One region of the Pedobacter sp. 22226 genome, then DNA from elsewhere that is predicted to be linked to it. Evidence: riboswitches for the same ligand, from Rfam matches in the RefSeq annotation. Region 1 holds a riboswitch; each other region holds the start of a gene.
The links. A riboswitch is a leader RNA that binds a small molecule or an ion and turns the genes downstream of it on or off. The one in region 1 is predicted to bind S-adenosylmethionine.
Positions count from the first base shown of each region.

Region 1 (3,161 bases):
CTCCTTGGTGGCGCCATGCCGGCAACAATAGCATATTTCTCCAGATCAGCATAAGTATAATTGCCTGAAGCTACCAATTGGCGTATATTGTTTTCTGCCTCAAAAACAGCCCTCACACCCGATGGCAACTGATCTTTTGCTTTTTCCATTACATCAAAAGGCAGAACACCCAAAGCACCTCCTTCTAATTGAGTAAGCTGTTTGGTTGTTAATAGTTTGATGGCGGTTACTTTAACCTGTCCGTTATAATCAGCAAATTTTGTTTTGGCAATAATCGTCCAAAGTAACGCTTGTATATCGTGCTGTTCTACTTCGGGATGTTTTTCTGCACTTTTTAATATGGAAACCACAATTTCCTCTTTCGGACCCAAAACCGGGGCAAACATGTAACCATCACCCTTTGATGGCGCAAAGGTTCCGGCTTTTAAACAATAGCTTTTGTTTGTCATTTCGTACAAGCCTTCACAAAGTATAAAACCACCATCAGGATTTTTAGGCAATAAATATAAAGGCTGGGCTTTTAATTTTAAAGCAGTAATAAAATCCGGCATTTTCTCGCCTTCCCTGTTTACATCTTCAAAACTGGTGGTAATGGCGGCAGGCTGCTTTAAAAACCTGTCAATACCTAAGGCTTTAGCGCCCTGGGCTGTACCTACTTTTAATAATTTATCTTTCAGGCCGCCAAATTGAGCGCTGGCATTGCTTAAACCTGTTACAACAAATAACAGTCCTAAACATAGGGATTTTGTGTTTTTCATGAAGTTACAATTTAGATAGGATGCACAAACTTAGAATATTAAGTGTTAATTTATATTAAAAGTTTTAAACCGCAAACATAACATAAAAATAATTAGCTCATTATTAGATTGTTAATGTAAAATCAAAATTTTATTTTGTGGATTAAAATTAAATTCAGACATTTGAAATATTATTTGGCGGAAAGCTGAATAAAAGTCAATCTTCACGGGTTGATTTATAAAGAAGTGGCGAGAGACTGGCTCGATGACCCACTGGCAACCCTCAGAAAGAGAAGGTGCCAATTCCTGACCGGATAACACGGTGTTATCCGGAGATATAAATTAGAACTGATGAAAACATTAAATCTTCAATCGCTAAGCGAGCCCAGTGCAAACCCAGAAAAAGTAGTACAATCTTCTGTTTCTTTTATTTGTTGCGATATGCGTATGGTTACCTGTATGTGCTGTTGCATACAGTAATATAAAAATCTTCCTTTTTTGTTTTTTTCAAACTGGAAGGTCCCGGAAATCGGGATACGCCCTGCCAGGTTTTAGGATCAGCCTAAACCGCCCTATCTAATTGTTCAACAAATAAAACAGCAATCATGTCAACATCATATAAATTTGAAACTTTACAATTACACGCAGGTCAGGAAATAGATCCAACTACAGGTTCAAGAGCTGTACCAATTTACCAAACAACTTCTTATGGATTTAATAACGCTGAGCACGGCGCCAATTTATTTGCCTTAAAAGAGTTTGGAAATATCTACACCAGGATTATGAATCCTACAAATGATGTTTTCGAAAAACGAATTGCCGCTTTAGAAGGTGGTGTAGCGGCTTTAGCGGTTGCATCAGGTCAGGCTGCGCAATTTATTGCCTTAAATAATATCTTAGAAGCTGGCGACAGTATTGTTTCTTCTTCTCACATTTACGGTGGAACTTACAACCAGTTTAAAGTGGCTTTTAAGCGCCTGGGCATCCATGTTGATTTCGCAAATCCGGATGTGCCAGAGGAATTTGAAAGTAAAATCACCGATAGAACAAAAGCCATTTATCTCGAAACCATTGGTAACCCGGCTTTCAGTGTGCCCGATTTTGAGAAAATTGCAGCAATAGCTAAAAAATATGACCTTCCTTTAGTGGTCGACAATACTTTCGGAGCAGGAGGGTATTTGTTTAAACCATTGGAGCACGGCGCTAATATTGTAGTAGAATCGGCAACCAAATGGATTGGCGGACATGGAACAAGCATCGGCGGTGTTATTGTAGATGGCGGAAATTATAACTGGGGCAATGGAAAATTCCCTCAGTTTTCTGAACCTTCAGAAGGATATCACGGCTTGGTTTTCAGCGATGTGTTCGGCATCGGTGGCCCATTCGGCAACATCCAGTTTATTATCCGTGCCCGCGTAGAAGGCCTGAGGGATTTAGGTCCTGCCCTATCACCTTTCAATTCATTCCTTTTATTACAGGGATTAGAAACGTTATCGCTCCGTGTACAACGCCATGTAGATAATGCTTTAGAACTGGCCACCTGGTTAGAAAACCATCCGCTGGTTAAAGAAGTGCAATACCCGGGCTTAGCCAGCAGCAAATACAACAACCTGGCTAAAAAATATTTAAGCAACGGTTTTGGAGCTGTTTTATCTTTTGAATTAGAAGGAAGTAAAGAAAATGCCTCACAGATAATCGATAGTTTAAAACTGGTTTCGCACCTGGCCAATGTGGGCGATGCCAAAACCTTGATTATTCAACCTTCTGCAACCACACATCAGCAATTAAGCGATGCAGAACAATTGGCGGCAGGTGTAAAACCAAATGCTTTAAGGGTTTCGGTTGGTATTGAACATATCGACGATATTAAAGCCGATTTCGAACAGGCATTTGCAACCATTAACGCCAAGGTTCCTACAGAAAGTTTATTAGCCTAGATTCTTGCCCTCAAAGCGCTTTTTTAACAACAACATTACAAAATGCATAACAGTAAAAACGATAACGTAAAATCCACTTCGGGGAATTTTGCGTCTACATATCATTATAATAAACAGTTTAAATTAGAAAGTGGAAAAAAAATTCGCAACCTGCAGATTGCCTATCAAACTTATGGTAAGTTAAATGCAAATAAGGATAACGTGATTTGGGTTTGCCATGCACTTACTGCTAACGCGGATGTTTTTGAATGGTGGGACGGATTATTCGGGCAAAATGCCTTGTTTAATCCTGAAGAGCATTATATTGTTTGCGCGAATGTTTTAGGATCACATTACGGAACTACAAGCCCGTTAAATACCAACCCGGTAAATGGTTTGCCTTATTACCTTTCCTTTCCGCAGTTTACCATCCGCGATATGGTTTCGGCACATCAGTTATTGGCTGCGCATTTGGGTGTCGGTTACATCAAACTGTTAATCGGTGGTT
Region 1 covers NZ_JBQEPB010000012.1:221,431-224,591, forward strand. The annotation lists gene ACTJKC_RS23955 (hypothetical protein) at 1-758, opposite strand, end outside; SAM riboswitch class I at 971-1,081, shown strand; gene ACTJKC_RS23960 (O-acetylhomoserine aminocarboxypropyltransferase/cysteine synthase family protein) at 1,343-2,674, shown strand; gene ACTJKC_RS23965 (homoserine O-acetyltransferase family protein) at 2,717-3,161, shown strand, end outside.

Region 2 (3,161 bases), on a different contig from region 1:
AATATCAAAAAAACAGTGTTTTTGTACAAGAGAACTCTGTTTCTAAAAAATTCTTTGCAAACGTTTTCTTATGGATGTTCGTTGCCTTGAGTTTATCAACCGTAGCTGCTTATCTTTTTGGAACAAATGAGCAGTTTATGCAATATCTTTTAACTGTTAACCCATCTACCGGCAAAGTAGGGATGTCTATTTTTGGATACATTGCTATGTTTGCGCCACTTGGACTTGTTTTACTGATGAGTTTTGGCTTAAGTAAACTTTCTTACCCAGCTTTGATAGGTGTTTTTGTTTTATACTCGGTATTAACAGGTGTAAGTTTAAGTTTTATCCTATTGGCTTATACTTCTGGTTCGGTAGTAAGCTGCTTTGCAGGTGCTGCTGGTATTTTTGGTATTATGGCAGTTATGGGTTATACTACCAATATCGATTTAAGTAAATTCGGCCCTATTTTAATGGTTGGCGTAATCGGATTAGTAATTGCAAGTGTGGTTAATATGTTTATCCAAAGTGAGCAGTTTAGTTTATTTATGGCATTTATTGGTATCGCAATCTTTACGGCTTTAACCGCTTACGATGTTCAGAAAATTAAACAGATTGGTCAGGGTATCGAAGCAAGTGGAGAACAGGTACTACAGGTAGAATCAAAAAAGATGGCAATAGTTGCGGCATTGCGCTTATATCTTGATTTTCTTAACATCTTTTTATTCTTATTACGCATTTTCGGTAACAGAAGATAAGATTAAAAACAGAACAATATTTTAAAGGCTGTGCAGTTTTGCATGGCCTTTGTAATTTTATTTGGCGGCAAAGCGATAAATTTTGGAATTGATGTAGCTTTGTTGCATTTTTGTACGCTTATTAAGAAAGACGGAGGGATTAGACCCAACGAAGTCTTAGCAACCTGTAACCATACAAGGTGCTAAATTCTATCCCGGATAAATTCGGGGCCAGATAAGTTTAGGATTACGATTCACGTACCAACTTTTTAGATAAGCCTTTTTTTGAGATTTGAGATGATAGATATGAGATTTGAGTCATAATTTGTGCTTAATAATTCTCATATCACATGTCTCACATCTCATATCTAACAACTAGAATGAGCATAAGAGAAGAATTAGAGAAACGTATTTTGGTGATTGATGGTGCTATGGGTACCATGATTCAGCGATATACCTTAACCGAAGAAGATTTTAGGGGAGAGCGATTTAAGGACCATCCCTGTGATGTAAAAGGCAATAATGATTTGCTGAACATCACGCGTCCGGATATTATAAAAACGATACACCTGGAGTATATGGCGGCTGGTGCCGATATTATCGAAACCAATACCTTCAGTACCCAGCGCATTTCCATGGCCGATTACCAGATGGAAGACCTTTCTTACGAAATGAGTTTTGAAGGTGCACGGATAGCAAAAGAAGCTGCAAATGAATTTATGGCGGCAAATCCAGATCGTAAATGTTTTGTTGCCGGTGCCATTGGTCCAACCAACCGTACCCTTTCTATGTCGCCAAATGTAAACGATCCTGGTTTCAGGGCGGTTTATTTTGACGAACTCGAAGAAGCCTATTACGAGCAGGTACGTGGCCTGGTAGATGGTGGCTCGGATGTATTATTAATCGAAACCATTTTCGATACTTTAAATGCAAAAGTGGCCATTGTAGCCATTAAAAAATATGAAGAGGTAATTGGCCGTAAACTCGAAATCATGATTTCCGGAACCATTACCGATGCCTCTGGCAGAACGCTTTCCGGTCAAACGGCAGAAGCTTTCTTAAACTCTGTAATGCACGCAAAACCATTAAGTATCGGTTTTAACTGCGCTTTGGGTGCAAAGGAAATGCGTCCGCACATTGAAGAGTTAGCGGCAAAAGCCGGATGTTATGTTTCGGCCTATCCAAATGCAGGTTTACCGAACGAGTTTGGTGCGTATGATGAACAACCACACGAAACGGCTCATCTGGTGGATGATTTTATTGCCTCTGGTTTTGTGAATATTGTGGGTGGCTGTTGTGGTACTACACCTGAGCATATTGGCTGTATTGCCAAAAACGCTAGAAAAGCTGTACCCAGGAAAATACCTGTACTGGAGCCTTACATGCGTTTAAGTGGATTAGAGCCGGTAACCATCACCCCTGATAGTATTTTTGTAAACATCGGCGAAAGGACTAATATTACAGGTTCTCCAAAATTCTCTAAACTGATTTTGGGTGGCGATTACGAAGCTGCATTGGCCGTTGCTTTGCAACAGGTAGAAGGTGGTGCACAGGTAATCGATGTAAACATGGATGAAGGGATGTTGGATTCGGAAGCGGCAATGACCAAATTCTTAAACCTCATTGCTTCAGAACCTGATATCGCCAAATTGCCCATCATGGTCGATTCATCCAAATGGTCGGTTATTGAAAATGGCCTGAAATGTTTGCAAGGAAAAGGAATTGTAAACTCCATTTCTTTAAAAGAAGGGGAAGATAAATTCCGTGAGAGTGCCCGTAAAATTATGCAATACGGTGCTGCGGTTGTGGTAATGGCTTTTGATGAACAAGGTCAGGCCGATAATTACGAGCGCAGAAAGGAAATCTGTAAAAGAAGTTACGATATCCTGGTACACGAAATCGGCTTTCCGCCTGAAGATATTATTTTCGACCCGAATATCTTAACTGTAGCAACAGGACTCGAAGAGCATAACAATTATGCTGTCGATTTCATCAATGCCACCCGCTGGATTAAAGAAAACCTGCCTTATGCCAAAGTAAGCGGTGGGGTTTCGAATATTTCGTTCTCTTTCAGGGGTAATAATACCGTTCGGGAGGCCATGCACTCGGCATTTCTTTATCATGCCATTCAGGCTGGTTTAGATATGGGAATTGTAAATGCGGGGATGTTGGAGGTTTATCAGGAAATTCCGCCTGAACTGTTAGAAAGGGTAGAAGATGTATTGTTAAACCGAAGAGAAGATGCAACGGAGCGTTTGGTAGAATATGCCGATACCGTAAAATCGAAAGGTAAAGAGGTTGTTAAAGATGAAGAGTGGAGAAAAGGCTCTGTTGAAGAAAGGTTATCACATTCTTTGGTGAAAGGAATTGTGGAGTACCTGGATGATGACGTGGAAGAAGCCCGGCAAAAATACGCCCGCCCGATTCAGGTAATCGAAGGACCGC
Region 2 covers NZ_JBQEPB010000004.1:162,905-166,065, forward strand. The annotation lists gene ACTJKC_RS10260 (Bax inhibitor-1/YccA family protein) at 1-737, shown strand, start outside; SAM riboswitch class I at 853-958, shown strand; gene metH (methionine synthase) at 1,097-3,161, shown strand, end outside.
Region 2: another riboswitch for S-adenosylmethionine. It lies ahead of metH (methionine synthase); the one in region 1 lies ahead of ACTJKC_RS23960 (O-acetylhomoserine aminocarboxypropyltransferase/cysteine synthase family protein).

Region 3 (3,161 bases), on a different contig from region 1:
CGGTTAAATTGGCGGTAGGTGCTACATCTTTACCAGGTTCAACAAAGCGATACGATTTGCCTTGTTCGGCAGTAAAAGGTAAAGCATTACCCTGTAAACCTGGCACCAGGCTTTTATATTCGCCAGAGATCCTGCCATCGCTTTCTATTTTAGCTACCAAAGCGGCATCGTAGGTATTCATTTTGATGAACAAAGAATCCTGACCTAAATATTTGATGTGGAAATCGTCTCTGCGGGTTCCGTTTAACAGCGTGAAAGTAGCATGCTCAGCATCTTTTCCTTTAAGTTCGAAATTAAATGGCACTTCGGTTTCAGCAACCTTGAATACGCCTCGCCATATTCCTTCTTTTATAAATTTTTTGGCCACTTTTGGCTCTTCATCTACTTTATTTACAGCAAAAGCTGCAGTAGAAATGAGGGATGCTAAAGCCAGCACCTGCATTTTAGCATAGTAATTTTTCATCTTTTATAATTTTAGGTGTAGGTTAAAATATGGGCTGTATCTCAATTTTTTGACGTATTCTTGGACGAGTTACTTTGGCAGAATAAAAAAGTCCGTCATTGCGAGGCACGAAGCAATCTTAAAGCGCACACTTTTAGCGATCGTTGTAAGATTGCTTCCTCGGCTGAAAAAGCCTCCTCGCAATGACGACGTTTTGCGTCCATTCAATAACCAGGAAACTTCTCTGTCAATCATACTATTAACAAATCTTTATATACAGCCCAATATTTAATATAGTTGGTTTGGTTTTATTTACTTTTTAGTGTTTCGGTTGCGGCGAGCTTTTCGGGCACTGGTTCAGCAATCAGCTCGTCTAACACTTTATTGAATTTGGCTTCGTAATCGTTAAAGTATTTTCCGGTTACGGTTCCGGTATAACCGGTGTAGATTTCCCGCACATTTCCTTTTCTATCGATAATAATCGTAGTTGGGAAAGCAATGAATTTATTGAGCGCAGGCAATTTTTCGGCCACCACTTTTTTATCGGCAATACCACCGAACAGAATATCATAAGTGATATCATATTTTTCTTTCAGCTTGCCTAAGGTATATTTGGCATATTCCAGGTCATCTTTCTGCTCAAAACCAATGGCTATGGCTTCTACCCCACGTTTTTGGTTCTTTTTAAACCATGGTGAAAGAAATACCGTTTGATCTGTACAATTCGGGCACCAGGTACCAATGGTTTCGATAATCACTACCTTACCTTTGTATTTATCATCACTTAAAGAAACATTTTTCCCGCTCAGATCAGGGAAGGTAAAATCAAGTTTGCTGTAACCTTCTTTAAGGAAAGTAAGTTTATAAGGATCAGGAAGTTCGGCTTTTTCGTTACGCTGACCATCAAATTTCAGGTTTTTGTAAATTCCAAAACCCTGTTCGCCGGTAATGCTGTTATCATCGTTGATTTTTCCCTTCACAATAAAAGGACTCGGCCCGGTAAAACCCGACAACTCAAATTCATCGCCCTGTACGGTACCTTCGAGCTCGCGGGTATCGCCTACAACGGTCATAATTACACCGGTAAGTTTGTTGCCGTTCTGTTTTAACAAAGCAATTGAGGCCGGTACAGCTTCTTTGGTATAGGTTCTAATTTCCCACTTACCAGTAATGTTGTGTTTTGGAGCTACATCTTTACCCGGTTCTACAAAGCGGTAACTTTTGCCATGTTCGGCAACAAAAGGCAAAGAATTGCCCCTGAAACCGGGTACCAGACTGCGGTATTCGCCAGATAAGGTACCATCAGTTTCGATCTTCGCGACCAGCGCCGCATCATAAGTGTTCATTTTTACGTAAATCGAGTCGTCGCCGCGTCGTTCTACATGAAAATCATCACGTCTGGAACCATTAATGAGCGTTAAAATGGCTGTTTGTGGTGTTTTTCCTTTTAACTGGAAGTTAAAAGGCACTTTTGATTCGCTTACACTAAACTCTCCCCTCCAGATCCCTTCTTTAGGGAACGGTTTTGCCACCCTGGCTGATGCAATGCCGCCCAGTAGCAAAACTGAGGTGGTTAGGCATGCAATTTTTGAGGTAATTCTCGTTTTCATAATCATCATTATTAGTTAAACACTATCGTTTTAGAGTTTTTGATAACAAGGCACAATGATTCGCACAGAAAACCATACAGCAAGGCTACAGGCTGTTTATCAGCTGTTATTGCATCATGATCCTTAACGAGAAACAGTGTGTTTACTTGTTATCGGTTAATTTATAATCTATTGCTAGATCAGTTTGAGCACTTTTTCCTATGGAAAGTTGCTAGAAGTTCAACGAGTACTGACTCTCCCTTCTTCTGTATAAATCAACTAATTAATGGTGGTGAATTAATTAGAGTAATAACCTAAACTAGTGGTGGTGATTAGTTTTGGCTGTTCCTGATACCCCGGCAACTTATTGACTGAAATACATGACCACCATAATATTCTATCAAAATGCCCCGGGGTACCAGGATTTTTAAATGAGAATATCTGAATGAAAACCTTTATCAGGTGATCCGTATCTTAGCTTATATTAGCGGCAACAGCAGTTATACTGACCTGAAAAATTGATCAGAGAATATGGCTGAGGTTGTCTGCGGAGTTTCATATCGAACGTAGATTTGCTAGTGAACTGTTTTAATTTTTTGTAAAAGTATAAACTTTGAACAATTTAAACAAGTATTCCTATAGATTTTATAGACTTTATTTATAATCAACTGATTTACAGTAGAATAATTTATTTTTTTTAGCAGAGAGCGCTGGGGAGAGAGCATGGAGGGAGAGCATGGAGGGAGAGCATATCGCTTCGTCATCTCGACTGGAACGCAGTGAAACGGAGAGATCTATCTAGAGATAGATTTTGCTTCGCAGAGCCTTCGGGTTCTCAACTACGGTCGAAATGACGGTATTTGAAGGAAGTGAACGCAACGCTTGGTTCATTCCATCTTCCATTTTACATCTTCCATCAAAAGATCCTTCGTTACACTCAGGATGACAAGCCGAAAAAACAAATTAAAAAAAAGCTACTATTTCTATAGAATTTATAGAATTAATTTTTACCTTTGTTCTGTCTTATACGAAAAGCAGATAATAAGCTAATCGAAAAAGAACACATAGTCATGTGGCCGAGTGGCGAGGTAAAGGTCTGCAAAACCTAGTACGGCGGTTCGATTCCGTCC
Region 3 covers NZ_JBQEPB010000014.1:12,461-15,621, forward strand. The annotation lists gene ACTJKC_RS24620 (peroxiredoxin family protein) at 1-463, opposite strand, end outside; gene ACTJKC_RS24625 (peroxiredoxin family protein) at 751-2,052, opposite strand; SAM riboswitch class I at 2,211-2,308, opposite strand; tRNA gene ACTJKC_RS24630 (tRNA-Cys) at 3,098-3,161, shown strand, end outside.
Region 3: another riboswitch for S-adenosylmethionine. It lies ahead of ACTJKC_RS24625 (peroxiredoxin family protein); the one in region 1 lies ahead of ACTJKC_RS23960 (O-acetylhomoserine aminocarboxypropyltransferase/cysteine synthase family protein).

Region 4 (3,161 bases), on a different contig from region 1:
AGCCGCCTGTACCGGGTAAATTATCCGAATTCAGTTTACTGTAATTCGCATTGGCGGTTAAAGTTAATTTCGGTGTTATCTTTAATGAGGTATTTAACACAAATGAATTTTTCCCCTGACCAGAGTTCGGCACAATGCCAACCTGTTTCAAATTGTTGTAAGAAATCCGGTAATCGTATTTTTCGCCTGCATCTGCAACCGATACCCCATTGTTTAATGAATAACCGGTTTGGAAGAAATCGCGTACATTATCCGGATGCGCAATAAACGGAACAGCAACGCCTTTCGAATAAAATTGAGGGATTAATCTTCCATCCAGTTTTGGTCCCCAGCTTTCATCTACACCATCATTTAAACCTTTACCGGCACCATCTACATAACTAAACTGCCCTTCTGAGCCTTGTCCGAATGCATTTTGATATACTGGTAGCGTAAGTAAAGTTTCTAAAACCGCGTTTGAATTGATGGCAATGCCAAGTCCTTTTTTCGATTTACCGGTTTTGGTTTTGATCAGGATCACCCCTGCTGCAGCCCTGGAGCCATATAATGCCGCAGCATTTGGTCCTTTTAGCACACTCATCGATTCGATGTCTTCCGGATTGATATCTGAAATTGTATTTGCATAATCTCTGGCACCCGCTGAATTCAATTGTGAGTTATCCACCGGGATCCCATCTACCACAAACAAGGGCTGGTTATTACCGGCTATCGAAGTTTCTCCCCTGATCACCACCCGAGATGAACCCATGCTTCCCTGGCTGTTGGTTACCCTTACACCGGCAATTTTTCCGGCCAGCGCATTTACCAGGTTCGATTCTTTTGCCTCGGCTACACGGTCGCCTTTTAATTCCTGAACGGCATAACCCAGTGATTTTTTCTCTCTCGATATGCCTAAAGCCGTAACAACCACCTCATCTAAGGCATTATCGCTCGATTGAAGGATGACCGAAATCGGTCCGTTTTTGCTAATTTGAATCTCCTGGGTTTTAAAACCGATATACGAAAATACCAGGGTACCTTTTTCCGGTGCATTGATTGAAAAAGCACCTTTGCCATCCGTAATGGTAGTTTGTTTGGTTTCTTTTATAAGGATGGATACCCCTGGGAGTGTTTCACCATCTGCCGACTTCACCGTTCCGGTTATGGTGGCATTTTGAGCGAATAATTGCTGCGTAATAAAAAGCAGCAAAACAAACGCTATTGATTTAAAATTTGTGAACATGTGTGTGTAATTAATGATTAGATTAAGGATAAAAATTTGGCAAAAACAATTCCTGCACAGTTAAAACCGTGTTTTTATTAAAGAATAAGAAGGAATGGTCAGATCAGAAAGCCTGTTAAAATAAGGTTACCCTAACAGGACATACGCATTCGGGAATACGTACAAAGGTTTGCATTAAGGGATTTTAGCTCGTCTGTTTTTTTCATTTGAATGATTTTCTATAAAACATATTTTACTTATCAAAAGCAGCATCCGGGCAAAAAAAAAGCACCCCTTAAATCAGAAGTGCTCCATATATTTTTATAAGGATAACGCAAACAACTGACTTAACTACCCCAGATTCATCCGGGATGGAATTAGCACCATTTCTACTTAAAGATGGTTGCTAAGGCTTCACAGGGCCATTCCCTCCGCCTTTCTTGATAAGTATTTTAAAATAACTGGGGCAAAGGTATAACTTATTCGATTTATCCTATAGTTTTTATAGATTTTTTTTGAAATATTTTTTCTTTGGCTATATCGTCCGTATATTTGTCGACTGATTTAGTCGATTAACACACATCCCAATGAACATAAAATCCTTATTAACTGCCGTACTGGCCATATCAACTTCCATAACCTTTGCTCAGAATCAGGCTGTTTTAGCCAATAATCAACAGGCAAAGGCCAAAGAAAAAAAATCAAAAGCATTTGTTGCGCTGGGTACCTGGCGTGGAATTGCCAAAGTAAAGGAAGGTTTGGATATTCCTTTCAATTTCGAAATCAACGAAAAAAGCGGTCAACAGAAATTATATTTTCGCAATGCGGAAGAAAGATTTGAAGGTGGTTTGGTAAAACAGACCGCGGATTCGCTTTTTGTAAAACTCGATCAGTTTGATAACGAACTGGCTTTTGCACTTGTAGATGGTGATCATTTATCTGGTACGTTAAGAAAGCAGGATAAAGCAGGCAAACCTTTAACCATTGTTGCAGAACGTAAAAATTACCGTTTTGAAACGCTTAATAAGCCAGCCACCGCTGATTACTCGGGAAGTTACGATGTTGTTTTTAAATCGCCCAATGGTAAAGACGAAAAAACAGTTGGTTTATTTAAGCAAACTGGTAACAAACTTACCGGAACTTTTTTACGCGTAACCGGCGATTCGCGCTATCTTGAAGGTGTAGTAGAAGGCAATGAGTTCCAGCTTTCGAGTTTCATCGGCTCCTCTCCTGCTTATTACAAAGGTACTTTTCAGTCGGATGGTACTTTAACAGGCGAAATTTTAGGTGCCAGGGGAAGTCAGGCTTTTACCGGAACCAAAAATAAAGATGCAGCCCTTCCTGATCCCTACAAACTTACCTACCTCAAATCGGGATATAAAACGCTTGATTTCAGTTTCCCTGATGTAAACGGTAAAAAGATTTCGTTGAAAGACGAAAAATATAAAAATAAGGTCGTGATTTTAACCATTACCGGAAGCTGGTGCCCCAACTGTGTTGACGAAGCCACTTTCATAGCACCATGGTACAAGGCAAACAAAAAACGCGGTGTAGAAATTATTGCTTTACATTACGAACGTTCAACCGAACCTGAATATGCAAAAAAAGTAATGACTCGTTTCCGTGAGCGTTTTGGTATCGAATACGATCAGGTACTTGCAGGCACTGCCGATAAACAAGTGGTATCTCAATCATTACCGGCGCTTGATTCGTTTTTATCTTTCCCAACCACCATCATCATTGATAAACAAGGTAATGTGGCACAGATCCACACCGGTTTTAATGGCCCTGCAACCGGAAAGTTTTATGATGAATTTGTAAAGGAATTTAATGGAGAGATTGATTCACTGTTGAAGAAGTAGTGAATTTTCGTAGAATTTCGGTCGGTGAAATGCCGACCGATAGATAAAAATCTTTGCTCCAATTCCTTTTTACCCCGGATATGACGCAGATTAAGGCC
Region 4 covers NZ_JBQEPB010000001.1:791,934-795,094, reverse strand. The annotation lists gene ACTJKC_RS03335 (SusC/RagA family TonB-linked outer membrane protein) at 1-1,222, opposite strand, end outside; SAM riboswitch class I at 1,546-1,651, opposite strand; gene ACTJKC_RS03330 (peroxiredoxin family protein) at 1,789-3,063, shown strand.
Region 4: another riboswitch for S-adenosylmethionine. It lies ahead of ACTJKC_RS03335 (SusC/RagA family TonB-linked outer membrane protein); the one in region 1 lies ahead of ACTJKC_RS23960 (O-acetylhomoserine aminocarboxypropyltransferase/cysteine synthase family protein).